Regions from separate parts of the Streptomyces kordofanensis genome, predicted to be linked through region 3. Evidence: riboswitches for the same ligand, from Rfam matches in the RefSeq annotation. Region 3 holds a riboswitch; each other region holds the start of a gene.
The links. Region 3 has a riboswitch for cyclic di-AMP ahead of LUW75_RS15240 (LysM peptidoglycan-binding domain-containing protein). Riboswitches for the same ligand answer to the same signal wherever they lie in the genome.
Positions count from the first base shown of each region.

Region 1: linked by a shared signal. The riboswitch ahead of LUW75_RS22980 (transglycosylase SLT domain-containing protein) and the one ahead of LUW75_RS15240 (LysM peptidoglycan-binding domain-containing protein) in region 3 are both predicted to bind cyclic di-AMP.
Region 2: linked by a shared signal. The riboswitch ahead of LUW75_RS04170 (M23 family metallopeptidase) and the one ahead of LUW75_RS15240 (LysM peptidoglycan-binding domain-containing protein) in region 3 are both predicted to bind cyclic di-AMP.

Region 1 covers NZ_CP094264.1:5,052,087-5,061,464, reverse strand. The annotation lists gene LUW75_RS22995 (cytochrome P450) at 532-1,761, shown strand; gene LUW75_RS22990 (S1 family peptidase) at 2,342-3,265, shown strand; gene LUW75_RS22985 (SpoIIE family protein phosphatase) at 3,500-6,214, shown strand; partial or broken gene LUW75_RS22980 (transglycosylase SLT domain-containing protein) at 6,341-7,127, opposite strand; cyclic di-AMP (ydaO/yuaA leader) riboswitch at 7,132-7,282, opposite strand; gene LUW75_RS22975 (vanadium-dependent haloperoxidase) at 8,235-8,978, shown strand.
Region 2 covers NZ_CP094264.1:933,774-943,151, forward strand. The annotation lists gene LUW75_RS04150 (alkaline phosphatase family protein) at 1-130, opposite strand, end outside; partial or broken gene LUW75_RS04155 (DUF5998 family protein) at 130-715, opposite strand; partial or broken gene LUW75_RS04160 (bifunctional acetate--CoA ligase family protein/GNAT family N-acetyltransferase) at 773-3,725, opposite strand; gene LUW75_RS04165 (HPr family phosphocarrier protein) at 3,811-4,092, shown strand; gene LUW75_RS04170 (M23 family metallopeptidase) at 4,300-5,070, opposite strand; cyclic di-AMP (ydaO/yuaA leader) riboswitch at 5,084-5,246, opposite strand; gene LUW75_RS04175 (M16 family metallopeptidase) at 5,441-6,808, opposite strand; gene LUW75_RS04180 (M16 family metallopeptidase) at 6,835-8,184, opposite strand; gene LUW75_RS04185 (DNA gyrase/topoisomerase IV subunit A) at 8,371-9,378, shown strand, end outside.
Region 3 covers NZ_CP094264.1:3,312,240-3,321,617, reverse strand. The annotation lists gene LUW75_RS15255 (DUF501 domain-containing protein) at 1-147, opposite strand, end outside; gene LUW75_RS15250 (FtsB family cell division protein) at 246-719, opposite strand; gene eno (phosphopyruvate hydratase) at 818-2,113, opposite strand; gene LUW75_RS15240 (LysM peptidoglycan-binding domain-containing protein) at 2,513-3,187, opposite strand; cyclic di-AMP (ydaO/yuaA leader) riboswitch at 3,191-3,358, opposite strand; partial or broken gene LUW75_RS24340 (transglycosylase family protein) at 3,619-4,636, opposite strand; gene LUW75_RS15225 (cytochrome P450 family protein) at 4,731-6,002, opposite strand; gene LUW75_RS15220 (PaeR7I family type II restriction endonuclease) at 6,249-6,974, opposite strand; gene LUW75_RS15215 (Eco57I restriction-modification methylase domain-containing protein) at 6,971-8,248, opposite strand; gene LUW75_RS15210 (transcriptional regulator) at 9,086-9,378, opposite strand, start outside.

The sequences.
Region 1 (9,378 bases), 1.7 Mb from region 3:
CGCCCCCTCCCCGGGCGGCGGACCGCCGGCAGCGGTGGGCCGCCGCCGCTCCGGCACGACGGCCGCTACCGCAACCGCAGGACGCCCGGCGCCGCGGCCGTACGGCGACCGGTGGAGCGCCCGTGCGACGGTCGGCGGTACGGACCTACGACGACTGACGGAGTGGACGTACGTCGTACGGCCGCACGGCCGTACGACGGGCGCCGCGGCCGTACGACGGCCGGTGACGCCGCCGTACGACGACGGTACGGCGACCGGCGGAGCGGCCGTACGACGATGAGGGGCGTGACCGTACGGCTCCCGGCACCGCGAGGTACGACGGCCGGCGCCGGGACGTACGACGGCCGACGGTACGGCCGTACGGCTGCGGGGCGACGGGAGTCGGTGCCTGCCGGAGGGTCCGCCGGGCGGGCGCTTCGGGGTGGCGGGCACGGGCCGTCCGGAGTAGTCCGGCGGGTGGTCCGCGCGCCCGGGACGGATGGTGGGGAGGGGAGTCCGCCCCCGTCCCGCCGAGGAAACGGAGACACGCGCGTGATCGAGGACACCGTCACACGACCGCCCCTGGGGCCGCCGCCCGTGCGGTTCTGGCCGGCACTGGACCTGAGGGCCACCGAGTTCGACCCGGTGCTGGAGGAGCTGATGCGGGAGGGGCCGGTGACCCGGATCCGGCTGCCGCACGGGGAGGGCTGGGCCTGGCTGGTCACCCGGTACGAGGACGTGAAGGCGGTCACGAACGACCCGCGCTTCAGCCGCGCCCCCGTCCCGGGCCTGGCCGTCACCCGGCTCGCCCCGCACTTCAAGCCGAAGGCCGGCTCCCTGGCGTTCGCCGAACCGCCGGACCACAACCGGCTGCGCCGCGCCGTCGCGCCCGCGTTCTCCGCGCGCGGCGTGGAGCGGCTGCGCGGGCGGGCGCGGGAGATGCTCGACGCGCTGATGGAGGGGATGCTGCGGGACGGGCCGCCGGCGGACCTGATCGCACGTGTGCTGGGACCGTTCCCCACCACGGTGATCTGCGAGCTGATGGGTGTTCCGGAAGCCGACCGGGAGCGGATGAGCGGCTGGGTGGAGGAGATCCTCTTCCCGGCGAACGGCGCGGCGGCGACCGGCCGCGCCAAGGACGAGATGTACGCGTGGTTCGCCCGGGAGATCGCCGCGCGCACGGCGGACCCCGGCGACGGGGAGGACATCCTGTCCCTGCTGGGCGCGGCCGTCGCGGCGGGCGACATCAGCGCCGAGGAGGCGGTCGGGCTGGTGGGGCCGGTGCAGATCGGCGGGGAGGCGGTCACCAACAACTGCGGCAACATGCTGTACCTGCTGCTGACCCGGGACCGGCTGCGGGAGCGGCTGCGGGAGGAGCCGGAGGTGCGGCCGCGCGCCCTGGACGAGCTGCTGCGGTACATCCCGCACCGCTCGTCGGTGGGGCTGGCCCGGATCGCGCTGGAGGACGTGGAGCTGCGGGGCGTGCGGATCGCGGCGGGCGACGCGGTGTACGTGTCGTACCTGGCGGCCAACCGCGACCCGGAGGTGTTCCCCGACCCGGAGCGGATCGACTTCGACCGCTCCCCCAACCCGCACGTGTCGTTCGGGCACGGACCGCACTTCTGCACGGGGGCGCTGCTCGCCCGGATGGAGATCGAGCTGCTCGTGGAGATGTTCCTGGACCGGCTGCCCGAGGTGCGGCTCGCGGTGCCCGCCGAGGAGGTCCCGTGGCGGCGCAGCGCGCTCATCCGCGGCCCGGAGGCGCTGCCCATCGCCTGGTGACGGTCTATCCGGTTGCCCGGTTCCGCACACCGGACGTCCAGAGGCGATATCAAGACACCTGGCGTACGGGACGAACGAGAGCGACCTCCGCATAAGGGGTCGGCGTCCGACCGGCCGCCCCGAGGGGTCCGCCGCTCCGGACCGCAGGCTTCCCCGTCCCACCGGCGGGGAACCGGCGGGACGGCCGTGCCCGCCGGGAGTACCCCGGCGGAACATGCGGTGACGGGCCGCCCGTCCGGTGCTGAGCAGCATGAACGACCAACCCGCCCGCCGTCCGCACGCCCCGCGCGGCCCTCGCGGGCGAGGGCGCCGCCCCTCGGGCGGCGGACGGCCCCCCGGTCGTGCGGCAGCACCGGACCCCGTCGGCGCACCCTCGCGGAACCGGCCGTCCGGCGGGTTTTCCGGGGGTCTTGCAGAGTGGCCGAAAGACGGCCTTGCGGGGGAGGTGAACCGGACGCAAGTATTCCCGGCACCACAACTTGTCAGGCACATGTCGACGACCGGAGATCGCCGGTCCGTCGGCGCGGCCTGCCGGGCCCGCCCACCCAACGGGCTCGTGAATCCCCCACCGGAGGACGCAGTGAACTTCAAGCGCTTCACTCCCCGCAACGGCCTCGCGAGAGGCGCGCGCCTGACCGCCGTCGCCGCCGCTCTGGTCACCGCCACCGCGCTTGCCGCTCCGAGCGCCGGGGCGCAGGCCCCCGACGTCACCCGCGCGAGCGTCGCCGAGCTGGCCCAGGTCAGCAAGGCCGTGCTCGACGCCGACGTGGCGGGCACCGCCTGGTACACCGACGCCAAGTCCGGCAAGCTGGTCATCACCGCCGACTCCACCGTCTCGGCCGCCGAGATCGCCAAGCTGAAGAAGGCGGCGGGCGACAAGGCCGGCGCCGTGGAGGTCAAGCGCGCCCCGGGCAAGCTCAACAAGCTCATCGCGGGCGGCCAGGCCATCTACGGCAACAACGGCGGCCGCTGCTCCCTCGGCTTCAACGTCCGCACCAGCGGCGGCACCCCCTACGTCCTGACGGCGGGCCACTGCACCGAGGGCACCAGCACCTGGTACACCAACTCGTCGAAGACCGCCGCGCTCGGCCGCACGGCCGCCTCCAGCTTCCCGAACAACGACTACGGCGTGATCACCCACGCCAACCCGTCGGCGGCGGACGGCCGGGTCTACCTGTACAACGGCACGTACCGTGACATCACCGGCGCCGCCAACGCCTACGTCGGCCAGACCGTCCAGCGCAGCGGCTCCACCACGGGTCTGCACAGCGGCCGCGTCACCGGCCTCAACGCCACGGCCAACTACGGCAACGGCGACGTCGTCTACGGCCTCATCCAGACCACCGTCTGCGCCGAGCCCGGCGACAGCGGCGGCGCGATGTTCGCCGGCTCCACCGCCCTCGGCCTCACCTCCGGCGGCAGCGGCGACTGCCGCTCGGGTGGCGTCACGTTCTTCCAGCCCGTCACCGAGGCGCTGAGCGCGTACGGCCTGAGCATCATCTGATCCCGTCTCCACCCAGACCGGTGGTCCGCCTCGTGCGGGCCACCGGTCCGTGCGTTCCGGCCCCGGCGGCGGCCCCCTTCCGGGCGCGGGGCGGCGTCCCGCCCGGCCCCCGCGCCCGGAAGGGGGTCCGCCCCCGGACGGCGCCCCGGCCCCCTCGCCGGACCCGCCGCCCCGGGCGGGGCGGCGGTGTGCGCGCGGTCGCCGGGAGAACACGGCCGGTGTTAGAAATGGTGCATGAGGGGCAAGAGCGGCCGTCTCGGACGGTCCGGGCGCTGGAGGCGGCTCCCAGGCGCGCGCAGCGCCGCAGGACAGGTGCTCCTCCTCCAGGTCGTGATGGCCCTGGCTCTGATCGTCGCCGCGGTGACGGCCCTGTCGTACCAGGCCCGGTACGACAGCGAACGCGACGCGCGGAACCGGTCGCGCGCGGCGGCCGAGTCCTTCGCGGACGCCCCCGGCACCCTCGCCGCGCTCCGGTCGGCCGATCCGGCGAAGGCCCTCCAGCGGCACACGGTGGACGCCCGGCGCGGCGCGGGCGTGGACTTCGTCGCGGTCCTGACCCCGGAGGGCGTCCGGATCGCGGACAGCGACCCGGGCCTGGTCGGCACCCGCGCCGAGGACACGGGGCAGGCGGCCCGGGGCCGGGCGGTCACGGAGCTCTTCGAGGGCGGCCCGCACGACGCCGCGCGGACCGTCGTCCCCGTGACGGACGACCGGGGCGCGGTCGTGGGCCTGGTGAGCGCCGGGGTGTCGGTCGATCACGTCGGCGAGGCCGCCGCCCGGCAGCTGCCGCTGATCCTCGGCACGGGCGCCGGCGCGCTGGTCCTGGCGACGGCCAGCGCGGCCCTGGTGAGCAGGCGGCTGCGCCGCCAGACACGCGGCCTCGGCCCGGCCGAGATGACCCGGATGTACGAACACCACGACGCGGTGCTGCACGCGGTGCGGGAGGGGGTGCTGATCGTCGGAGGCGACGGCCGGCTCACCCTCGCCAACGACGAGGCCCGCCGCCTGCTCGACCTGCCCGCCGACGCCGAGGGCCGCCACGTCACCGACCTGGGCCTGGCCGGCGACACCTCCGAGCTGCTCGCGTCGGGCCGTCCGGTCACCGACGAGGTGCACCTCGCGGGCGACCGCCTGCTCGCGGTCAACACCCGGCCGACCGACCCGTACGGCGGTCCGTCCGGCACCGTCGCCACGCTCCGCGACACCACCGAGTTGCGGGCCGTGACGGGCGTGGCCGCGGTGGCGCGGGAGCGGTTGACGCTGCTGTACGAGGCCGGCGTGCGGATCGGGACGACGCTGGACGTCGCACGGACGGCGCAGGAGCTGTCGGAGGTCGCGGTCCCCCGGTTCGCGGACTTCGTGACGGTCGAGCTGCCGGACCCGGTGCTGCGGGGGGAGGAGCCCACGGAGGCCCGCACCGTGATGCGCCGCGCCGCCGTCAGCGGCGTGCGGGACGACCACCCGCTCCAGCCGGTCGGCGACCTGATCCGGTTCGACGTGCCGACGACGCCGATGGCCGCGGCGCTGGCACGCGGGAAGGCGGTGCTGGAGGCGGACCTGACCGTGGCGCACGGCTGGCGGGAGCAGGACCCGGCGGGCGCCGACGTGGCCCTCGCGTACGGCATCCGCTCGCTGGTGACCGTGCCGCTCCAGGCGCGCGGGGTCGTCCTGGGGATGGCCAACTTCTGGCGCTCGGCGCCCTCCGGGCGGTTCGACGAGGAGGACCTGGCCTTCGCGGAGGAGCTGGCGGCGCGGGCGGCGGTCGCCGTCGACAACGCGCGCCGGTACACGCGGGAGCACGCCATGGCGGTGACGCTCCAGCGGAGCCTGCTGCCCCGGGTGCTGCCCGAGCAGGACGCGCTGGAGACGGCGCACCGCTACCTCCCGGCGCAGGCCGGGGTGGGCGGCGACTGGTTCGACGTGATCCCGCTGTCCGGCGCGCGGGTCGCGCTCGTCGTCGGGGACGTGGTGGGGCACGGCCTGCACGCGGCGGCGACGATGGGCCGGCTGCGCACGGCGGTGCACAACTTCTCCGCGCTCGACCTGCCGCCGGACGAGCTGCTGGGCCACCTCGACGAGCTGGTGTCCCGGATCGACGAGGAGGAGGCGGAGGACGCCGGTTCCGGAATCACCGGGGCGACCTGCCTGTACGCCATCTACGACCCGGTGACGGGCGGCTGCTGCATGGCGTCGGCGGGCCACTTCGCACCGGCCGTGGTACGCCCCGACGGGTCGGTGGGCTTCCCCGACCTGCCCGTGTTCCCCCCGCTGGGCCTGGGGGGCGGCCCGTTCGAGACGTGCGAGGTGTTCCTCCCCGAGGACAGCCGTCTGGTGCTGTACACGGACGGGTTGATCGAGCACCGGGAGCGGGACCTCGACGCGGGGCTGCGGATGCTGCGCGAGGCGCTCACCGGAGCGCCGGGGCGGACACCGGAGGAGATCTGCCGCGCGGTGTTCGACGCGATGCTGCCGCCGCACCGCCGCGACGACATCGCCCTGCTGGTGGCCCGCACCCGGCTGCTGCCGCGGGACCGCGTGGCCGAGTGGGACGTGCCGCCCGACCCGTCGGCGGTGGCGCCGGTGCGGGCGGCGTGCGGGCGGCAGCTGGAGCGGTGGGGGCTCGGGGAGATCGGGTTCACCACCGAGCTGGTGCTCAGCGAACTGATCACCAACGCGATCCGGTACGGCTCCGCACCGATCCACGTGCGGATGCTGCGCGACCGGAACCTGATCTGCGAGGTCTCGGACGCCAGCAGCACCTCCCCGCACCTGCGGCGGGCGGCCACCACGGACGAGGGCGGCCGCGGCCTGTTCCTCGTGTCGCAGCTGGCGGGCCGGTGGGGCACCCGGTACACGCCGGGCGGCAAGGTGATGTGGACGGAGCAGCCGCCGACGGGCGGGGCGGCGGCTCCGGAGGTGCCGCCGCTCTTCGACGACCCGGAGTGGTGACGCCCCGGTGACGGGCCGCCGTTCCCCCGCGGAGGTGCCGCGCCCCTCTCCCCACCCGGCCTCCCGGCCGGGGCGGACGGGCCGCGCTCCTTCCGGGCACCGGCGGACGGTGCCCGGAAGGAGCGGTCAGTACGGGCCGTTGACGTTGTCGATGGAGCCGTACCGGTCGGCGGCGTAGTTGCACGCGGCGGTGATGTTGGCGACCGGGTCGAACGGGTCCGAGGAGGTACCCGGCACGTGGTAGGCGCGGAACGTGGGGTCGATGACCTGGAGGAGGCCCTTCGAGGGCGTCCCGGCGGCGGCGTTCGAATCCCAGCCGTTGATCGCGAGGGGATTTCCGGAGGACTCGCGCATGATGTTGCGGTGAATTCCCTCGTACGTCCCCGGAATTCCGTGCCGGGCCATGACGTCGAGCGATTCCCTGATCCAGCCGTCGAGGTCGTCGGTGTACGACTTCGCCGCGGCGGGGGGCGACGGCGGCACGGGCCGCGGAGCGGTCGGCGCGGGCCGGCGCGGAGCGCTTCGCGGCGGTCTTCCCCGCGGCCGGCGCCTCGGCTCCGACGGTGAGCCTCAGACCCGGCCGGATGAGTGACGGGTCGTCACCGACGACCTTCCTGTTGTCCCGGTACAGCTTCTTCCAGCCGCCCCTCACGGAGTGTTCGCGGGCGACGCCGGAGAGGGTGTCGCCCGCGGCCACCGTGTGCGTCACGGGCTTGGCGGCCTCGGCGGCGGCTGCCGAAGCGGCGGCGGGCTTCGCCGCGACGACCGCGGCGGGCGCCGCGCCGGGCGCGGCGGAGGCGGTGACGGTGCCGGTCAGGGGCAGGGCGAGGGCCGCCCCGCCGGTACCCGCGACGGCGAGTCCGCGGCTGAGTCGACTGCTCCTGGGACGGCGGTGCTTACCCTGAGGGGGCATGGGGCGTTCCTCTCCGGCGCCTGCGAGGTGAGCTGTCGGGTTCGGGCGGGAGATGCCCGGCCGCGGTCGCCCGCGACTTCACCCCTAGCCGTTCCGGACGCCGGATCGGCGGCTTACCTGGTTCCCCCGCTCCTGCCGGACGCGGATATGTGAGTTCCGGGGTCCGGAAGGCGGCAGGATTCGGCGTTCCCTCCGGAATGACGGTGACCGTAAACGAAACCCGCCGGGTGGAACAAGACCCGGAATTCTCTTCGGTGATCCATTGCGGACCCGTGGGACGGTGAATTCCGCTTGACGGTGCGAAGTACGGGGAATTCCGCCTCCCGTCGCCGTGACCGACGTCACGGGCCGCGCCCCTCCCGCGGACTCCGCACCGCCTTCCCGAACGCCGCAAATGAGTAATATTTCAGCAATTGCCTTTATTCGCACTAAACGGGCACCGGCCCTTCGGCCGGATCCGTTCGGGTGGCCGGGGCGGCCGGGGCGGCGAGGGCGCTTGCGCCGCCCGCCGGGACGTCGAAAGTAGGGAAAAACCATCTAAACAGGGGAGAAACATGCAAAAGACACAGACGAGACCGTCACCACGCCGGACCCTCGCGGCCGCGGCCGCGTTGCTGGGACTGACGGCGGTCGCGGCGGTCCCCGCGCCGACGGTGCGGGCGCCGCGCTCCTCCCCTGCCGCCGCCTCCGGCTCCGTCATCGCCGACTGGGCGCGGCTGACGGCGGACATCATCGACCCCGGGGGCCGCCTGACCCCGCCGGAGGAGGCGGTCTGGCACGCCTTCGTCTCGGCGGGCATGTACAACGCGGTGGTCGGGATCGAGGGCCGGTACGAGCCGTACCGCTGGAACGCGCGGGGCCCCCGCGCCGCGTCGTCCACGGCGGCGGCGGCCGCCGCCGCCCACGGCGTGCTGCTGCACTACTTCCCGGAGACGGAGGACCGGTTGAGGGCCGCCTACGCCGACTCGCTCGCCGCGGTCCCCGACGGGCCGGCGGAGAGGGCCGGCGTGGCGTTCGGCCGTCGCGCGGCCGAACGCGTCATCGCACTGCGGAAGGACGACGGCCGCGGCGCCCCGGTCGCCTTCCCGGCGCCTCCCCGCCCCCGGGGTGTGGCGCCCCACGCCCCCCGGGCACCACCCCTTCACCGCCGCGTGGCTGGCGCGGCTGCGTCCGCTGCTCGTCGACCGCCCCGACCGGTTCCGCCCCGGCCCGCCGCCCGCGCTGACATCCGCCCGGTACGCCGCCGACCTGAACGAGGTGAAGGCGTACGGCGCGAAGGACAGCCCGGTGCGGAGCCCTTCGCAGACCGACACGGCGCAGTTCTTCACCAAACTCGACCTGCAGGGCGCCCTCGCCGACCGCGCCGCCCGGGACGGCCTCGACCTGGTCGACACGGCCCGGCTGTTCGCCGCCGTGAACACCGTCCAGGCCGACGCCGTGATCGCCGCCTGGGACGCCAAGCTGCACTACGGCACCTGGCGGCCCGTCACCGCCATCCGCGAGGCCGACCACGACGGCAACCCGCTCACCGAGGCCGATCCCGGGTGGGAGCCGTTCCTCCAGACCCCCGCGCACCCCGACTACCTCAGCGGCCACACCACCACCGCCGGCGCCCTGACCCGGACGCTGACGCTGTTGTCCGGCGACTCCCACCTCGACCTGCGCATCACCTCGGTCCTCGCCGGGAAGACCCGGTACTACGACTCCGCCCGCGCCTACAACCGCGACTGCGTGGGCGCCCGCACCTGGGCGGGCATCCACACCCGCACGGCGAACACGGTCGGCACCCGCACGGGCGAGCGGGTGGCCGCTTGGGCGCTCGCCCGCAACTTCCGCCCGCTGGACGACTGACCGCCGGGCGGGACGTCCCGCCCGGCGAGGCCCCGGAGCACGCCGCCGAACGCGCCCCGGCGGCCCCGGCGGCCCCAGGGGTCCCGCGAGTCCCGACAGAAAACGGCCCGGACGGCGCTCCCGCGCCGACGCGGCGCACGCCGGGCGTCCGGGCTCACCGGCGGGCCCGCCGGGGCGGCGGCGCCGGTCGGCGCGGCCCGGGGGCGGGTCGGGCGGCGAGGCCCTGGAGTCCGGTGGGATGGATCCGGTGGGGCGGACCCGGTGGGTGGTCACACGGCGCCGGGTCCGCGCCCGGCCCCGCCTTCCCGCTCCCGCTTCTCCCGCCCGCCGCCCCGCGCCGTGCGCCCGCGGTGGCGGTCCCGCGTACGCACGGCGCCCCCAGCACCTCCTTCGCCTCCCA
Region 2 (9,378 bases), 2.4 Mb from region 3:
GCCCCGCCGCCAGCGTCGGCAGCAGGTCGGCGAGGGAGCCGGAGCCGTACGCCGGTACGGGTGCGGTGTCGAGGGACAGCGGCACCGGCTCGTCGGGCCAGGCGGAGGCGGTGGTCGTCGGCTGGGCCATCAGAGCGTGGCCACGGTGGCTTCGGAGAGGGCCTGGGCGAAGTGGAGGGCCTGGCGGACCGTCTCCGGTCCGTCGCCGGCCTCGCTGACGCGCAGGCTCAGGTCGTCCGCGGTGGAGTTGCCCGTGTAGCCGTGGTCGGCGTCGCAGTTCGGGTCGCCGCAGGCGGCGGGCTCCAGGTCGATCCGGGAGACGGCGCCCCAGCCGACCGTGAGGACGATCTCGCGGGGGGAGCGTGCCGGGCCGGTACGACTCCGGGTTCGCGACGACGCGGCTGACGACGACCGACGAGATCCGGCCGAGCTTCACGGACTCGGTGGACGTGGTCGCGTACGGCGTCGGGGAGGTCGTGTCGGCGCTCTGCTCGTCGGTGTGGCTGACGATGAAGCGCGTCGCCGTGAGCACGAGGACCGTGACGTGGCGCCGGACCTCGTTGGCGTCGAAGGTGGTCTCCTGGTGGACGAGGTACGACGCGATCGGCTCCCCGCCGACGGCGGCCTCCACCGCCTCGGCCACGAGGGCCGGGTAGTAGCCGCTGCGCTCGATCGCCGCGCGCAGCTCCTGGGTCGTCGTACCGGTCTTCGCCATGGACTCCATCCTACGGTGCCCCCGGGGCGCCGATGACGGCTGTGGAGGGCGCCCCGCTCAGTAGCCGGGCAGGCGGCGGGGGCCGAGGTCGGTGCGGGCGGGAGGCGGGGCCAGCCGCACGGACGCGCCCAGGACGGTGAGGCCCCGGGGGGCGACGACGACCGGTTCCAGCGTGACGGAGACGACCTCCGGATGGTCGTCGACCAGGCGCGACACGCGTAGCAGCAGCTCCTCCAGGGCGGCCGTGTCGACGGGCGCGGAGCCCCGCCAGCCGAACAGCAGCGGGGCGCTGCGGAGGGAGCGGATCTGCCCGGCGACGTCGCGGTCGGTGGCCGGGACGAGGCGGTGCGCCGTGTCGCCGAGCAGCTCGGACGGGGCTCCGGCGAGGCCGAAGGAGAGGACGGCGCCGACCGCCGGGTCGATCGCGGCGCGGACGACGGTGTCGACGCCGCGCGGCGCCATGGTCTGGACGACCGGCCCGAGTTCGGCCGGCCCGCCGAGCGCCTCGGCCAGCTCGGCGTAGGCGGTGCGCAGCTGCTCCTCGGTGGCCAGGTCGAGCCGTACGGCGCCGAGGTCGGGACGGTGGCGCAGGTGGGGCGCGGTGGTCTTGAGGGCGACCGGGTAGCCGAGGCGGGCGGCGGCGCGCACGGCGGTGTCGGGATCGGGCGCGGGCAGGGTGGGCCGTACGGGGACGCCGTAGCGGGCGAGCAGGTCGCGGGCGGCGTCCGGGGCGAGGGCGACGGCGTGCTCCCGCGTGCCGTCCGGGGCGGGGGTGGGGGCGTGCTCCCGCGCGCCGTCCGCGTCGAGGAGCCGCCGGATGAGGGCGGCGGCCCCGCTCTCGTCGATGTCCTCGTACTCGGGCACCCGGCCCGGGTCGGCGGCCTCGCGGCGCCACTCGGCGTACCTGACGGCCTCGGCCAGCGCCCGCACGGCCCGCTCGGCGGCGGGGTAGGCGGGGATGCTCCCGCCGGCGGCGCCGGGGGGACCGTCGGCGGACGCCTCGGGGACCGGGCCAGCCCCCCGGCGGCGGAGCGGGCGGCGCACCGGACGGCGGGGCGGCGGCCGCGGCCCGCCCGCACGGCGGCCGGTCCGCCGTGCCCGGCGCCCGCGCGGTGCCGGCGGGACCGGCCGGGGGCTCCGGGGCGGGGGCCGTGCCGGTCGCGGCCGCCAGGGCGCCCAGCTCGACGTGGACGACCACGACCGGCTTCGCCGGGGCGCAGGCGCCGGCCGTGCGCAGGGCGTCCGCCAGCGCCTCGCCCTCACCGGCCGGTTCCACCGTCCCCTGCGGGCCGACCCACGGGATCGCGGTGACGACCACCGCGTCGCACGCGTCGTCGCGCAGGGCTCCGGCGAGCGCGGCCCGGAAGTCGTCGGGCGTGGCGGCGGTCGTCAGGTCGCGGGGCGGCAGCGGCCGCAGGCCCTCGGTGAGGCAGGCGTCGTACGCGAGGAGGCCCAGCGACTCGGAGTTGCCGAGGATCGCGACGCGCGGCCCGCGGGGCAGGGGCTGCCCGGCGAGCAGCAGGCCCGCGTCGACGAGCTCGGTGACCGTGTCGACGCGGATGACCCCGGCCTGGCGGAGCAGCGCGGACACCGTCGTGTGCGGGATGCGGGTGGTGGGCACCGCGTGGCCGGGGGGCGCGCTGCCGCTGTGCCGGGCGCCCTTGACGACGACGACCGGTTTGACGGCGGCGGTGCGGCGGGCGAGCCGGGTGAACTTGCGGGGGTTGCCGATCGACTCCAGGTAGAGCAGGGCCACGTCGGTGCCGGGGTCCTCGTACCAGTACTGGAGGATGTCGTTGCCGGAGACGTCGGCCCGGTTGCCGGCCGAGACGAAGGACGACACGCCGGCGCCGCGCCGGTGGAGTCCGGACAGGAGGGCGATGCCGATCGCGCCCGACTGGGTGAACAGCCCGATGCGCCCGGCGGTGGGCAGCCGCGGGGCGGGAGAGGCGTTGAGCCGTACGCCGTCCGCGGTGTTGATCACGCCGAAGGCGCCGGGGCCGATGACGCGCATCCCGTGGGAACGGGCCTGCCGCACCAGTTCCCGCTGGCGCTCCCGGCCGGCTGGGCCGCTCTCGGCGTAGCCTGCGGACAGGACGACGAGCCCGCGCACACCGTGCTCGCCGCAGTCCGCGACGGCTTCCGGGACGCGCTCGGCGGGCACGGCGACGACGGCCAGGTCGACGGGCTCGCCGATCTCGCCGACGGAGCGGTACGCGGGGACGCCGTCCAAGGCGGTCCGCCCCTCGGGCAGGGCGTGGTTCACGGCGTACGCGCGGCCCGTGAACCCGGCGTCGACGAGACCGCGCAGGACGGTGCGGCCGACGCCGCCGGGGGCGCGGCCCGCGCCGACGACGGCGACGGAGCCGGGGGTGAGGAGCCGCTGCACGGACCGGGCCTCGGCGCGCTGCTCGCGGGCGCGCTGGACGGCGAGGGATCGGTCGGTGGGCTCCAGGTCGAGGTGGAGGCGGACGGCACCGTCCCCGAAGCTGCGCCTCTGGGTGTACCCGGCGTCCGTGAAGACCTTGATCATCCTGGTGTTGGCGGGCAGCACCTCCGCGGCGAACCGCCGGATGCCGCGCTCGCGGGCGACGGCGGCGATGTGCTCCAGCAGGACGGAGGCGACGCCGCGGCCCTGGTGGGCGTCCTGGACGAGGAAGGCCACCTCGGCCTCGTCGGCGGGGGCGCCGGCGGGGCGGCCCGCGGCGTCGATCCGGTCGTAGCGGACGGTCGCGATGAACTCACCGCCGACCGTCGCGGCCAGACCCACCCGGTCCACGTGGTCGTGGTGGGTGAAATGGTGCACGTCCCTGGCGGAGAGCCGAGGATAAGGTGCGAAGAACCGGTAGTACTTCGACTCGTCTGAGACCTGCCCGTAAAAGCTGACCAGGCGCTCGGCGTCGTCCGCGGTGATCGGCCTGATCCGCGCGGTGCCGCCGTCGCGCAGCACCACGTCGGCCTCCCAGTGGTCGGGGTACGGGTGCGCCGACTGGTCGGACGGGTTCGGCATGGGCCCAGGGTACGGCGCCGTCCCGGTACTCCGCCGGGCGTGAGAGTCTGGTCTAGACAACTACTAGCACGTGAAGGGCAACACCATGGCTGAGCGCCGCGTCAACGTCGGTTGGGCCGAGGGTCTGCACGCCCGCCCCGCCTCCATCTTCGTCCGCGCCGCCACGGCCTCCGGCGTCCCCGTGACGATCGCCAGGGCCGGCGGCGCCCCGGTCAACGCCGCGTCGGTGCTCGCCGTGCTCGGCCTGGGCGCGCGGGGCGGCGAGGAGATCGTCCTCGCCTCCGAGGCCGAGGACGCGGACGCGGTGCTGGACCGCCTGGCGAAGCTGGTCGCCGAGGGTCTCGAGGAGCTCCCCGAGACCGTCTGACCGCGGCTCCGCTCCCCCGGCCCGGCGGAGCGGCGCCTCGCGGATCGGGGGCGCCGCTCCGCCGCGCCCGCGCGAGGCACCGCTCCCGGGGCGCCCCGGGGTTCCGGGGCCGGCGGGCGGCGGGCGGCGCGGGAGGCTCCGGCCCGGTGGCGCGGGAGGCCCCGCTCCGGCGGCCGGCCGGGCGGGGCCTCGGTGGAGCGGTGCGGGTCAGACGCTGACGCCGCGCGCCCGGAGGTAGGAGACCGGGTCGATGTCGGAGCCGTACTCGCTGGAAGTGCGGGCCTCGAAGTGCAGGTGGGGGCCCGTGGAGTTGCCGGTCGAGCCGGAGACGCCGATCTGCTGGCCCGGCATGACCGTCTGGCCGACGGAGACACCGACCGAGGCGAGGTGGGCGTACTGCGTGTAGGTGCCGTCCTGCATGCGGATCACCACGTTGTTGCCGTAGGCGCCGCCCCAGCCGGCCTCGACGACCGTGCCCAGGCCCACGGAGACGACGGTGGAGCCGTACGGGGCGTGGAAGTCGACGCCCGAGTGGCTGCCGGAGGACCACAGCGAGCCGCCCACCCGGTAGGCGGTGGAGACGTACGAGCCGGCCACCGGGAGCTGGAAGGAGTCGAGGCGCTTACGCTCGGCCTCGCGGTCGGCGCGCTCCTGGGCATCGCGGGCGGCCCGGAAGCGGACCTCGGCCTGGCGCTCGGCGGCCGCCTCGGCCTCCGCCTGGCGCTCGGCCGCCTCGGCGGCCAGCTCCTGCGCGGCGGCCTGGTCCTCGACCTCGTCGGCCAGCTCGTAACCGGTGATGGCCTGGTTGAGGCCGGTGTCCTCCAGGGAGGCGTGCTCCGCGTCGGCGGCGAACGCCGGGGAGGCCAGGGTGCCGATGACGCCGGAGGTGGCGAGGGCGGCGGCGCCCGCGGCCTGGGCACTCCTGCGGCTCATGCGGCTCGGGGCACGGTGCTTCCCGGTGGAACGGGTGAACGCCATGGAGTGGACGTGTCCTTTCCTTCCCTCTCGCCTACCGGGTTAGCTGACGGGTTCGGAGCAGGAAGGTCTCCTACGGACCCCTCCGCACGGTGGCGAAGGCGCCCGATTCACCCCAGGGGACGTGGGTCCCCGGCTCCCCGGGCTCGCGCCTGACGGGGATTCGGCGATCGCTGCCCGGTGCCGCGGGTGCGGCGGGTACACGGGCGGACAGCGGCTAAGACGCTAAGCGGCTGATCTTTCGATCACCAAACGAATGCGGCTTTTTGTAGCGCACGCCACAGAGCAGAAACCCAGCCTCTCCAATAAAACGGGCATAACCGCGCGAGAGCGGAACCCCGGCCTCCGAGAGGCCGGGGTTCCGCTCCGTCAGTCAGCCGGCGACCACGGTCACTTCGCCGACGCCCAGCGCCTCCACCGGCGCCTTGATCCGGGCCGCGTCCCCCACGAGGACGGTGACCAGGCGGTCCGGCGGGAAGGCGTTGACGACGGCCGCCGTCGCCTCCACCGTGCCCGTGGAGTCCAGGCGCCGGTACAGCCGTGCCTGGAAGTCGTCCGGCAGGTGCTGCTCGACCTGCTCGGCGAGGGTGTCGGCGACGGACGCCGCGGTCTCGTACCTGAGCGGGGCCACGCCGACCAGGTTGTGCACGGCGGCGTCGCGTTCGGCGTCGGTGAGCCCTTCCGCCGCGAGGGTGCGCAGCACCTTCCACAGGTCGTCCAGCGCGGGACCGGTGTTGGGCGTGTCGACGGAGCCGCTGATGGCGAGCATCGCCGCGCCCGTGCCGTCGGGCAGGGACCGCAGGACCTGCCCGAAGGCCCGCACGCCGTACGTGTAGCCCTTCTCCTCGCGCAGGACGCGGTCGAGACGGGAGGTGAGCGTGCCGCCCAGGCAGTACGTGCCGACGACCTGCGCGGGCCACACGCTGTCGTGCCGGTCGGGCCCGACGCGGCCGATGAGCAGCTGCGTCTGCACGGCGCCCGGCCGGTCCACGATGACGACGCGTCCGGTGTCGTCGGCCGTGACGGGGGACGCGGCGCGCGGGCGGGGCGCGTCGCCGGTCCACTCGCCGAGCGTGTCGCGGAGGAGCGCGTCGAGGTCGACGCCGGTCAGGTCGCCGACCACGACCGCGGTGGCCGACGCGGGACGGACGTGGGCCTCGTAGAAGGCCCGTACGGCCGCGGCGTCGATCCGGGCGACGGTCTCCTCCGTGCCCTGACGGGGCCGGGACACGCGCGAGGAGGCCGGGAACAGCTCGGCGGAGAGCTGCTTGGCCGCGCGGCGGCCCGGGTTGGCCGTCTCGTGCGGGATCTCGTCGAGCCGGTTGCGGACGAGGCGGCCGACCTCGTCGTCGGAGAAGGCCGGTGCCCGCAGCGCGTCGGAGAGCAGGCCGAGGGCCTTGTGCAGCCGGGACGCGGGCACTTCCAGGGAGACCCGCACGGCGGGGTGGTCCGCGTGCGCGTTCAGGGTGGCGCCGCACCGCTCCAGCTCGGCGGCGAACTCCTCGGCGGTGTGCTTGTCGGTGCCCTCGGACAGGGCGCGCGCCATGATGGTGGCGACGCCGTCGAGGCCCTCGGGCTCGGCCTCCAGCGGGGCTTCGAGGACGATCTCGACGGCGACGACCCGCTGACCGGGACGGTGGCAGCGCAGCACCGTGAGGCCGTTGCCGAGCCGGCCGCGCTCGGGTGCCGGGAAGGCCCACACGCGCGGCGTGCCCGGCTCCGGCCGCGGGTGGAACTCCATGGTGGTCAGAGACACGGCAGCGTCGCTCACTGGTCCGCCCCCTCTTCCTCGTCGCTGTCGGTCCGGTCGCCGTCGTCGGCCTTGGTGGGTTCGTAGACGAGGACGGCGCGGTTGTCCGGGCGCAGCCGCCGGGCGGCGACCTCGCGCACCTCGTCGGCGGTGACGTCCAGGATCCGCTGGACGGCGGTGAGGGCGAGCTGCGGGTCGCCGAAGAGGACGGCGAAGCGGCACAGCTCGTCGGCGCGGCCCGCGACCGTGCCCAGCCGGTCCAGCCACTCGCGCTCCAGCTGGGCCTGGGCGCGCTCCATCTCCTCGGCGGTGGGGCCCTCGGCGGCGAACCGGGCCAGCTCCTCGTCGACGGCGGCCTCGATGTCGGGCACCTCCACGCCGGCGGAGGCCTTCACGTCCAGCCAGGCCAGCGAGGGCGCCCCGGCCAGCCGCAGCAGCCCGAGGCTGGCGGCGACGGCGGTGCGGTCGCGCCGGACCAGGCGGTTGTGCAGCCGGGACGACTCGCCGCCGCCGAGGACGGTCAGGGCGACGTCGGCGGCGTCGCACGCGCGCGTGCCGTCGGACGGGAGGCGGTAGGCGGCCATCAGCGCGCGGGCCGGGACGTCCTCCTCGACGACCTCGCGGAGCTGCTCGCCGATGACGTCCGGGAGCGTCCCGTCCCGCGGCGCGGGCTTGCCGTCGTGGGGCGGGATGGAGCCGAAGTACTTCTCGACCCAGGCGAGCGTCTGCTCGGGGTCGATGTCGCCGACGACGGACAGGACGGCGTTGTTCGGGGCGTAGTACGTGCGGAAGAAGTCCCGGGCGTCCTCCAGCGTGGCCGCGTCCAGGTCCGCCATGGAGCCGATCGGCGTGTGGTGGTAGGGGTGCCCGTCCGGGAAGGCGAGGGCGGTCAGCCTCTCGAACGCCGTGCCGTACGGCATGTTGTCGTAGCGCTGGCGGCGCTCGTTCTTGACGACGTCCCGCTGGTTCTCCATCGACTCGTCGTCGAGGGCGGTGAGCAGGGACCCCATGCGGTCGGCCTCCAGCCAGAGGGCGAGCTCCAGCTGGTGGGCGGGCATGGTCTCGAAGTAGTTGGTGCGCTCGAAGCTCGTGGTGCCGTTGAGGGAGCCGCCGGCGCCCTGCACCAGCTCGAAGTGGCCGTTCCCCTCGACCTGCGCGGAGCCCTGGAACATCAGGTGCTCGAAGAGGTGGGCGAGGCCGGTTCGGCCCTTGACCTCGTGGCGGGAGCCGACGTCGTACCAGAGGCACACCGCGGCGACCGGGGCCAGGTGGTCCTCCGAGAGCACCACGCGCAGGCCGTTGGCCAGCCGGTGCTCGGTCGCTGTCAGGCCGCCGGAGCCGGCCTCGGCCGTGGCCGTGTGACCCATGGGCATGTACGTCCCTTCGATCGCTTCGTGAAAACTGTTGCCACTGTATGCAAGCGCACCGGCGCCCTGCGAAGTTCCCGACAACCTGCGGCGTCCCTCTTCCGGGTCGCGGTCGGTCCTGTCAGTGGGACGGTCCACAATGGTCGGCGTCAGATCAACCCTGTTGGTGAAGGAGCCGCAGCAGCGATGGCCCGCCGCAGCACTAAGACCGCGCCGCCCGACGACTTCGAGGAGCGGATCCTCGACATCGACGTCGTCGACGAGATGCAGGGCTCCTTCCTCGAGTACGCGTACTCGGTGATCTACTCCCGCGCCCTGCCCGACGCGCGGGACGGCCTGAAACCGGTGCACCGCCGGATCGTCTACCAGATGAACGAGATGGGCCTGCGCCCCGAGCGCGGGTTCGTCAAGTGCGCCCGCGTCGTCGGCGAGGTGATGGGCAAGCTCCACCCGCACGGCGACGCCTCGATCTACGACGCGCTGGTGCGCATGGCGCAGCCCTTCTCGATGCGCCTTCCGCTGGTCGACGGCCACGGCAACTTCGGCTCGCTCGGCAACGACGACCCGCCGGCCGCCATGCGGTACACGGAGTGCCGGATGGCCGACGCGACGTCCCTGATGACGGAGTCGATCGACGAGGACACCGTCGACTTCGTGCCCAACTACGACGGGCAGGAGCGCGAGCCCGCCGCCCTCCCCGCCGCCTTCCCGAACCTGCTGGTGAACGGCGCCTCGGGCATCGCGGTCGGCATGGCCACCAACATGCCCCCGCACAACCTGGGCGAGGTGATCGCGGCCGCCCGGCACCTGATCAGGCACCCGGGCGCCGACCTCGAGACGCTCATGCGGTTCGTCCCCGGGCCGGACCTGCCGACCGGCGGCAGGATCGTCGGACTGTCCGGGATCAGGGACGCCTACGAGTCCGGCCGCGGCACGTTCAAAATCCGTGCGACGGCGACGGTGGAGAACGTGACGGCGCGCCGCAAGGGCCTGGTCGTCACGGAGCTGCCGTTCGCGGTCGGGCCCGAGAAGGTCATCGCCAAGATCAAGGACCTGGTCGGCGCGAAGAAGCTCCAGGGCATCGCGGACGTCAAGGACCTCACGGACCGGGAGCACGGGCTGCGCCTGGTCATCGAGGTCAAGAACGGCTTCGTGCCCGAGGCGGTGCTGGAGCAGCTGTACAGGCTGACGCCG
Region 3 (9,378 bases):
GGTCTCGACGACGTCGGGCTCGCCGCACGGGCAGCGGTGCGCGATGGCCCGCAGGCCGCGCGGCGGGCGGCCGAGCTGCTGCCTGAAGGCCGCGACGTCGGCCTCGGTCGGCTCGGTGCGGTCGGTCTGCGGAGGGGGCGTTTCCATGCCTGCCTTGATCCTGCTCGGTACTGGTGGGGCCCGGGGCCTTCGGCGGCCGCCGGCGGCTGTCGGTCCTGCTGGTGGTTGTCCCGGTACTGCTGTGACTACCGGTACTGCTGGTCGGCGCGGTCCACGCCGTCCCAGACGTTGGAGTACCAGGGCCGGCCGTTGCCGCCCTGGTCGGCGCGGTGCCGCCGCTCCGCCTCGGGGTCGTTCATGACGAAGGCGGTCTCGCCGGGCATCACGTAGTGGAGGTGCCGGCGCGCGAGCCGCTTGACGTACGCGTCGTCCTGGAGGCGGGCCTTCTCGTCGCGCAGCCGCTCGACGCGGGCGGCGGCCTCCTCGGCCAGTCGCTCCTGCTCGGCGATCTCGCCGCGCTGCGACACGTACTGGCGCATCGGGTAGGCGAGGACGACGACCATGGTGCAGACGACGAGGGCGAGGAAGGCGGCCCGCCCGGTGAGCCGGGAGCGGCGCGCCTGGCGGCGGCTCTGGGAGCGGTAGACGCGGGCGGCGGTCTGCTCGCCGAGCAGCCGCAGCCTCGTCGCGGTCGAGAACCGGTCCCGGTCCTGGCCCATCGGCTCGCCCCTCCTCACGTACGACGTCCCCGGACACGGTACGGGACCGCGACCGGGGACGTACGCAACCGGGGGCGACGGGGCGCAGCCCCGCGCGCTCAGCCGTTCGCGGGGCGGAACCGCGGGAACGCGCTGCGGCCGGCGTACACCGCGGCGTCGTCGAGGATCTCCTCGATGCGCAGCAGCTGGTTGTACTTGGCGACGCGCTCGGAGCGGGCCGGGGCGCCGGTCTTGATCTGGCCGCAGTTGGTGGCGACGGCCAGGTCGGCGATGGTGACGTCCTCGGTCTCGCCGGAGCGGTGGGACATCATGCACTTGAAGCCGTTGCGCTGGGCCAGCTCGACGGCGTCCAGGGTCTCCGTGAGGGAGCCGATCTGGTTCACCTTGACCAGCAGGGCGTTGGCGGCGCCCTCCTCGATGCCGCGGGCGAGGCGCTCGGGGTTGGTGACGAACAGGTCGTCGCCGACGAGCTGGACCTTCGAGCCGAGCCGCTCGGTGATGGCCTTCCAGCCGTCCCAGTCGTCCTCGAACAGCGGGTCCTCGATGGAGACCAGCGGGTACGAGGCGACGAGCTCCTCGTAGTACGAGGTCATCTCGGCGGCCGTGCGGGACCTGCCCTCGAACTGGTACGCGCCGTCCTTGTGGAACTCGGACGCGGCGACGTCCAGGGCGAGCGCGACGTCCCGGCCCGGGGTGTAGCCGGCCTGCCTGATCGCCTCCATGATGAGGTCGAGGGCGGCGCGGTTGGAGTCCAGGTCCGGTGCGAAGCCGCCCTCGTCGCCGAGGCCGGTGGACAGGCCCTTGTCCTTCAGGACCTTCTTCAGGGTGTGGTAGACCTCGGTGCCCCAGCGCAGGGCCTCGGAGAAGGACTCCGCGCCCACGGGCGCGATCATGAACTCCTGGATGTCCACGTTGGAGTCGGCGTGCGAGCCGCCGTTCAGGATGTTCATCATCGGCACCGGGAGCAGGTGCGCGTTCGGGCCGCCCAGGTAGCGGAAGAGCGGCAGGTCGGACGCCTCGGAGGCGGCGTGCGCCACGGCGAGGGAGACGCCGAGGATGGCGTTGGCGCCGAGGGAGGACTTGTCCGGGGTGGCGTCCAGGTCGAACATCGCCTGGTCGATCAGCCGCTGCTCGGTGGCGTCGTAGCCGACGAGCTCCGGGCCGATCTGCTCGATGACGGCGAGGACGGCCTTCTCGACACCCTTGCCGAGGTAGCGGTCCTTGTCGCCGTCGCGGAGCTCGAGGGCCTCGAACGCACCGGTGGAGGCACCGGACGGGACGGCAGCACGGCCGGTGCTGCCGTCGTCGAGGCCGACCTCGACCTCGACCGTGGGGTTGCCTCGGGAGTCGAGGATTTCCCGGGCTACGACGACGTCGATGGACGGCACGAGCATCTCCTTCTGGGATGTGACGCGTGGAGTGCGGGCTCTTTCGCCTTGCGGCAAGAGCCTAGCCGCCCCGGGGGCCGGCGCCCGCGACCGGCCGCCCGCCGGGGCGGCAAAGTGGTCGAAGTGGTCTTTTACGGGAGGAAAGCCCGCGCTTGCCGACGCGGGGCGGCCACCGCCCCGCCGGAGCGACGGCCGCCCCGCGCGCCCCGCTCCTCCCACCCCCGAGGGGGCGCCCGTCCGGGGACGGGCCGCCCGTACGGAGGACGGCCCCGTTCCCGCCGCCCGCCGGGACGTCCGCGCAGGGGAAGGCCCCGGCCCGCCGCGCACGGGGGACGCGCGGCGGACCGGGGCCGGCTCGCGGAGGGCCCGGCCGGGTGGTCCCCCGGCCGGCCCCCGCCGTACGGGTCAGCTCAGGTGGAGCCGCTGGCCCGGGTGGATGAGGTCGGCGTCGTCGACGATGTCGTCGTTCAGGTCGAACAGCTTCTTCCAGCCGCCCTTGACGTCCTCGGCCGCGGCGATGGAGCTGAGCGTGTCGCCGGTCTCGACCTCGTACTCGCCGTCGCCCTTCTCGACCTTCTCGCCGGCCGGGGTGGTGACGGTCCCGGACTCGGCCTTGGGCGCGGCCTCGGGGGCCGCCCGGGGTGCGGTGCGCTGCTCGCCGCGCGTGGCGGGCTGCTCGGCGGTGCGCTCGGCGCCGCCGCCGTACGGCGTGCCGGACAGGCCGACGCCGCAGACCGGCCAGGCGCCCTTGCCCTGGCCCGCGAGGACCTTCTCGGCGATCTCGATCTGCTGGGCCTTGCCGGCCCGGTCGGCGGTGGGGGCGTACTGCGTGCCGCCGTACGCGGCCCACGTGGAGGCCGAGAACTGCAGGCCGCCGTAGTAGCCGTTGCCGGTGTTGATGGACCAGTCGCCGCCGGACTCGCACTGCGCGACGCGGTCCCACTCGGCGGCGGTCGCGGCGCCGGCGGGCGCGGCGACCACCAGCGGGGCGGCGACGGCGACACCGGTGATGCCGGCGAACGCGGCGAGACGGACGGCCTTGGAGGGACGGCGGTGCTTGCCCTTGCCGGAATTGAGCATGGCGGATCTCCTCACCGACGCCTGCGAGGTGAGCTGTCGGGTTCGGGCCTGGTGAGTGCCCGGCCGCGCACTGGGCGCGGCTTCACCCCGAGCCGGTTCCGGTCGTCTTCCGACGGCCGGGTCCGGCGCCTACCTTGGTTCCCCCGCTCCTGCCTGCGGCGCTGGAAGCGTCGACTGTTCCCGTCGTCCGGCGGCAGGATTCGGCGTTACCGGTCGGACGGGGCCCGCGGTGGCGAGCGACAACGACGGTACGCACAGACCCACCCCGAGATCAAAAAGGGACATCCAGGTCAATCCATCCCTACATACCCACCCCTCAGGGGCGTTTGCGCAGGTAGGGGCGGAAACGGACGGACCGGACGGCGAGGGAGCGCGAGTTGGGGCGAAGAGACTCTTGTCTCATTTTCAGGAAACGGACATTCAGCCGGTAACTACCCCTCGTCCGCGCCCAGATCGAGGCTCTGGCCGGGGAGGATGAGGTCGGGGTCGGCGCCCACGACCTCGCGGTTCGCACCGTAGAGCGCCGGCCAGCCGCCGGGCACCTCGTGGGTGTCCGCGATGGCCGACAGGCTGTCGCCGGGCCGGACGGTGTACGTGCCGTCCGCGGCGAGGCCGTCCGCCGTGCGCGCCGCCCCGTCGCCCCGCGAGGCGTGCCCGTCGCCCCCGCGCCCGCCGACCGGGTCGCCGGGCCCCGCGGGTCCTGCGGCGGCGTCCGGGACGGTCGCGGCCCCCTCCTCGGCCGGCTCGCCGCGGTGCCTGCCCGTGCCGGCCGCGGGGCCGTCCGCGCCGTCGCGGGCCGCGGGCGCGTCGCCGGCGGGCGCGGACGCGTCGCCGGCGGGCGGCGCGGCCGGCGGGGCCGACGCCTCCGGGGCGGTCCGCGCCTCCCCCTGCGTCGCACCGGGAGCCGGGGCCGGGGAGCCCCCGGCGCCGGTGGCGGTGCCCGTGCGCCCGGCGGGCTCCCGCGGCGCCCCGGCGTCCGCCCCGGTGCTCGCGGCCGGGTCCGGCGCGGTGTCCGGGGCGGACCCGGTCGGACCGGCCCCGGCCGGGGCGGAGTCGACCGGGGCGGACTCGCCGCCGTCGGCCAGGCCCGCGATGGGCGCGCACGTCTCCCACGCGGCGGAGCCCCCGCGCGGCGAAGACCTTCTCCGCGACGGCGATCTGCTGGGCGCGGGTGGCGAGGTCGGCGCGCGGCGCGTACGCCGTGCCGCCGTACGCCTGCCAGGCCTCCTGCGAGAGCTGGAGGCCGCCGTAGTAGCCGTTGCCGAGGTCGGCGCTCCACATGCCGCCGGTCTCGCACTCGGCGACCCGGTCCCAGGTGGCGGCGTCGGCGGCGGACGCGGTGCCCGCGCCGAGCAGCGGCAGGGCGATCGCCGATCCGGTCACCCCCGCGGCGACGACGAGGGCGGGGGCCTGACGGGGTCGACGGTGTCGTCCGTTACCGGAGCGCATGCGTGGGACCTTTCGCGCGACTGCTGAGGTGACGGTGAACGTAGCGGCAGTCGAACGCCTGTCACAAGCCGGTGCACGCGATATCACGCGAAGATCACAGAGGTGACGGGGCGTCAGGAGGCTCCGGGGTGAACTCCACCGGGAGGGTGCGCAGCCCGCGCATGATGAGCCCGCCGCGCCACCGCAGTTCGTCCGGATCCACGGCGAGGCGCAGGTCGGGAAGCCGCCTCAGGAGGGTGGCCAGCGCGGTCCGTCCCTCCAGCCGGGCGAGCGGCGCGCCCAGGCAGTAGTGGATGCCGTGCCCGTACCCGAGGTGCTGGTTGTCCGACCGCCCCAGGTCCAGGGCGTCCGGGTCGTCGAACCGCTCCGGGTCCCGGTCGGCCGCCGCCAGCACGACGAGGACGGGGTCGCCCGGCTCGATCCGCCGCCCGCCGACGGTGAGCGGCTCCGTCGCGAAGCGCCAGGTCGCCAGCTCCACCGGCCCGTCGTACCGCAGCAGCTCCTCGACCCCCGTGGCCAGCAGGTCCGTCTCGCCGGCGGCCAGGGACGCCTGGAGCCGGGCGCGTTCGCCGGGGTTGCGCAGCAGCGCGTACGTGCCGTTGCCGATGAGGTTCACGGTCGTCTCGAAGCCCGCGAACAGCAGGATGAACGCCATCGCCGCGGCCTCGTTCCCGGTGAGGTGCTCGCCGTGGTCGGAGGCGCGGATGAGGCCGGAGATCAGGTCGTCCCCGGGGTCCTCCCGCTTCCGGTGGATCAGGTCGACGAGGTACGCCCGCATCCGCTTCACCGCCCGCGCCACGCCTCCGCGCGGCCCGCCGCCGTGCCGGATCATCTGCCCGGCCCAGTCCCGGAAGTCGTCCTGGTCCTCGGCGGGCACCCCGAGCATGTCGCAGATGGCGTAGATGGGGAGGGGGAAGGCGAACTCGTGGATGAGGTCGGCCTCCCCCCTCGCCGCGAAACCGTCGACCAGGCGGTCCGTCAGTTCCTGCACGCGCGGGGCGAACTCCGCGACCCGGCGCGGGGTGAACGCCTTCGACACCAGCCGCCGCAGCCGCGTGTGGTCCGGCGGGTCGATGTTGAGCAGGTGCGTCATCAGCTCGGCCTCGCGCTCCCCCGGGATGCCCGTCCGGCCCCGGGCGTGGGCGGGCTCGTCGTGGTGCGCGGGGTTCTTGCTGAGCCGCTGGTCGGCGAGGGCCTGCCGGGCGTCGGCGTACCGGGTGACCAGCCACGCCTCGACGCCGCTGGGCAGCCGGGTCCGGTGCACGGGCGCGTGCTCCCGCAGCCAGGCGTACGCCGGGTACGGATCGGTGGCGAACTCCCAGGTGAAGAGCTCGGGGGGCGCGGCGGGACCGTCGGCGGCGTTCACCCCCCGACGGTATCCGCCCGGCGCGGCGCGTGGCCCCGCGGGAGCCCGGACCGCCGCGTGCCCGGACCGCCGGTGCCGGCGGCTTCGCGCGTCCGGACGGGCAGAGCCGAGAAGCCGTTGCCTTTCCGAAATTACCGAGCCCGCACGCCCCACCCACGAAAGCATTCGCACCAGACTGGGCAGGATGACGACCGTTCACACCCGTGCCTGACAGCCGCGCGCCTCCGACGCCTCCCGGCGTCGCGTTCATCCGGGAATCCCGAGGTCCTTCAAGTACGTGAGGCGAGCGTTTATCGCCGCGGAGAAGTGGCGCCAGTCGAGGCTCTCGACCGGTTCGGTCGGCTTCGGGTCCTCGGCCGAGGACGTGACGTAGCACACGGCGTCGTGGAGCCGCTCGGCCATGAGCCTCTCGCAGAAGATCCCGAACCCGTCCTGATACGACGTCCCATGCCAGATTCCGTCCACAGGGAGGGCTCCCCTGGTCGTCTTGACCGGCCTCCGGGATTCCTCACCGTCCTGCATGACGAAGAAGTAGCCCAGCCAGGGCTTCTCCTTCGGGTACAGCTCGGCAAGGGCCGCTCGGCGCAAGTCCACGGCACTGCCCAGTGCCTCCTCGACCCGGTTGTTGTAGTTGTTGCCGTACGACGGCCCGCCCAGCGCCTTCAGTTCGAACGCCGCCACGAGGACGTCCTCGTGAACCACCACGAGATCCCACTGCTTCTGCGGCCGGTAGTAGCCGGGCAGTTCGAGACCCTGGGACTTGGTGACGCGAATGCCCGCAGATGGGTAGCCGGTGTCCAGGAAGAACTTCGCCAGGAGTGTCGCAATGGCGTCGAAGTGCTTGCCGCCTCGTACGGAACCCGCCGTGCCCGCCCCCACCGCGTTCTTGATCGCCGATTGCTCCCTTTGGAGTTCCTTGGCACCCCAGTACGCCGCGATGGCTGCCTCGAAGTCCTGCCGGGTGACCGTCAAGGTCCGTTCTCCTGGTCAGGCAGCTCGATAAGTCCGTACACGCGCAGAGCGGCCTCGGTGGCGGCCTCGACATCCCGCTTGTCGAAGGCTTCGGCGAGAGCGGCCCGGTCGTCCTCGCCGATCGTCCCCGGGTCGGGGACGCGGATCTTCCGGAGGTACTGGGCCTGGAAGCGGAGGGTGCCCCCGCGCATCTTGACCGCGTACGCCTCCACGAATGCCTCCGCGACCTTGGACAGCAGAAGGCCACCGAGTACGCGCATGTCCCAGACGTCCGAGACGATGAAGTACAGGTTGTGGTGAGGATACAAGCCACCTTCGTCGAGGACCGGATGGATCTTCAGCTTCATGTCCGGAAACAGCAGCTTCCGGCGGCGGGTGAGGTGGTGGTCGACTTTGTCGATCGTCTTGTACCAGCGCTGGGGCTGTCTGATCGCGACGTAGCGCTTGCGCAGGGTCTCGCCGTGCTTCTCGAAGTAGGCGGCGAGACGCGGGTACGCGCCGAGGTCGACCAGGTCACCGGTGGCCGTCCAGGGATTGACCAGGTACGTGCCGCCCCAGTCGATCGTGCCGCTGGTGGTGTCGCGGACCATGGCCATGGGGAGCAGGCGGTCCGCCTCGACCAGGCCTTTGTCCCTGGTAAGAAAAATTCTGTCCGCGCCTGTGGCGATGCCGATACCGATCCTCGTTCCGGTGCCGGCGTCCTCCAGGGGCCGGTACCGCTCGGTGAGGTCCTCCAAGACCGCGAGCCTGGCCGGCGACGCGGCCGGCCACGAGTCCTCCCCCGGGAACCAGTGGGGCATGCGGGCGGCCTGGTGGGAAGTCGCGGTGACCGTCGAGGATCCGCCCGCGAGGTACCAGTCGGCGAAGTCCCGCGCCTGTTCCGCTCCGAAGGTACGGTTCGTGTCCGCGGCGACCGCTGGCCCCTGAGGTCTGTTCGAGATGAGGGTGATCGCGGGGTAGGCCGAAACATGATCGTCGAAGGCGTCGACATCGTGCATCACGAGGGCGAGGTCCATGCTGAAGCGCTTGGCCACCAACTCCCTCAGCCGTCGGCCGTACTGGTTCCGCATCCAGCGGTCGGCGCAGACGAACCCCAGTCGGCCTCCTTGGTTGAGGCTCCGCAACGCCACCTCGTAGAAGCCGATGTAGATGTCGGCCCGGCCGCTCATGGTGGGGCAGGCCCGGCGGTAAGCGGCCAGCCGGTCGTCGGGGACGTCTTCGAGCCGGATGTACGGGGGGATTGCCCACGACGTAGTCGGCGCGATGCTCGGCATCCGACTGCAGGAGGTAGTCGCCCCGCCTCACCCACGCCACGGCGACCCTCCTCGCGTCACTCGGGTCCCAGCCCGCCTCTCGCAGTGTTCGCGTGACCAGCGTCCGGCTCTGCTCCACGTTGCGGCCCAGCAGGTCGAAGGCGCGAACGGCGTCGACCGCGTCCGCGATGGGCCGCTGGTGCGCCCGGCAGGACGCACTGACCCGGGAAGCGATCACGGTGAGGAAAGCGCCGCCGCCGCAGGCCGGCTCCACGAGCCTCAGGTCACAGAGGTCCTTCTCCACCGTGTAGCCGAGAAGGTCCAGGATGAACTCGACTACCCAGGCGCGCGTGAACACCTCACCGTGCTCCACGGCCTCCTGCAGGGACACGGGGAGGGGAAGGTCGTCGGTACCGAACAGTGCGGTAGTTGCCACGCCAGGGACAGTACCGCCGGGCTTCCCCGAACCCGCACCTTGTCCACAGGGAGTGGTCAGACGGTCACATTCCACACGCATGTTGCGCCGATCGGGGAAGCGGGCGGCACATGCCCGCTCACTCCGGAGGGCCTGATGCCGACGGCTCCGATGGTCTGCGGCCGCAGGCACCGGCCGAAGCGGCGCAGAAGCCTGGGGCACGAGGAAGTCGGCTGGCTGGGCGTGGTGGCGCGCCCCGGCAGCAAGGCGGGCGAGGTCCTGCCGGCCAGGAGGCCGCGGCGCTCCACGACCACCGGACCGGCCTGTCCCCGGGACCGCCACCCCGGCTGGCCGAACCGCTCCGGACACGGCGTGACACCCGTCCACCCGGCATATACGGACGCTCCCGCGACCACAGCCGGCTGCGGGAGTGCGGTCGCGGGTCAGCCCTCGGTAAGAAACTGCCCGAGCCGCTCCCGGGACCGGCCGGTGAGCCGCCGGTGCAGTGCCGCGGCACGAGACCCCACCAGGCCGCTGCGGTAGGGGGCCGGCAGCCGTTCCAGCGCGTCGGCCGCCGTCGAGGCCGCTGACGAAGGGTCACCGTCCTTGTACAGGCACGCCGCCCGGTCCAGGGTCAGCAGCGCCCGCGTCATCACCGACCCGCCGCCGGTCAAGGCGAGTGCCTGCTCCTGCGCCTCGTACGCTGCGCGGGTGTCCCCCAGCAGCGTGTACGCCT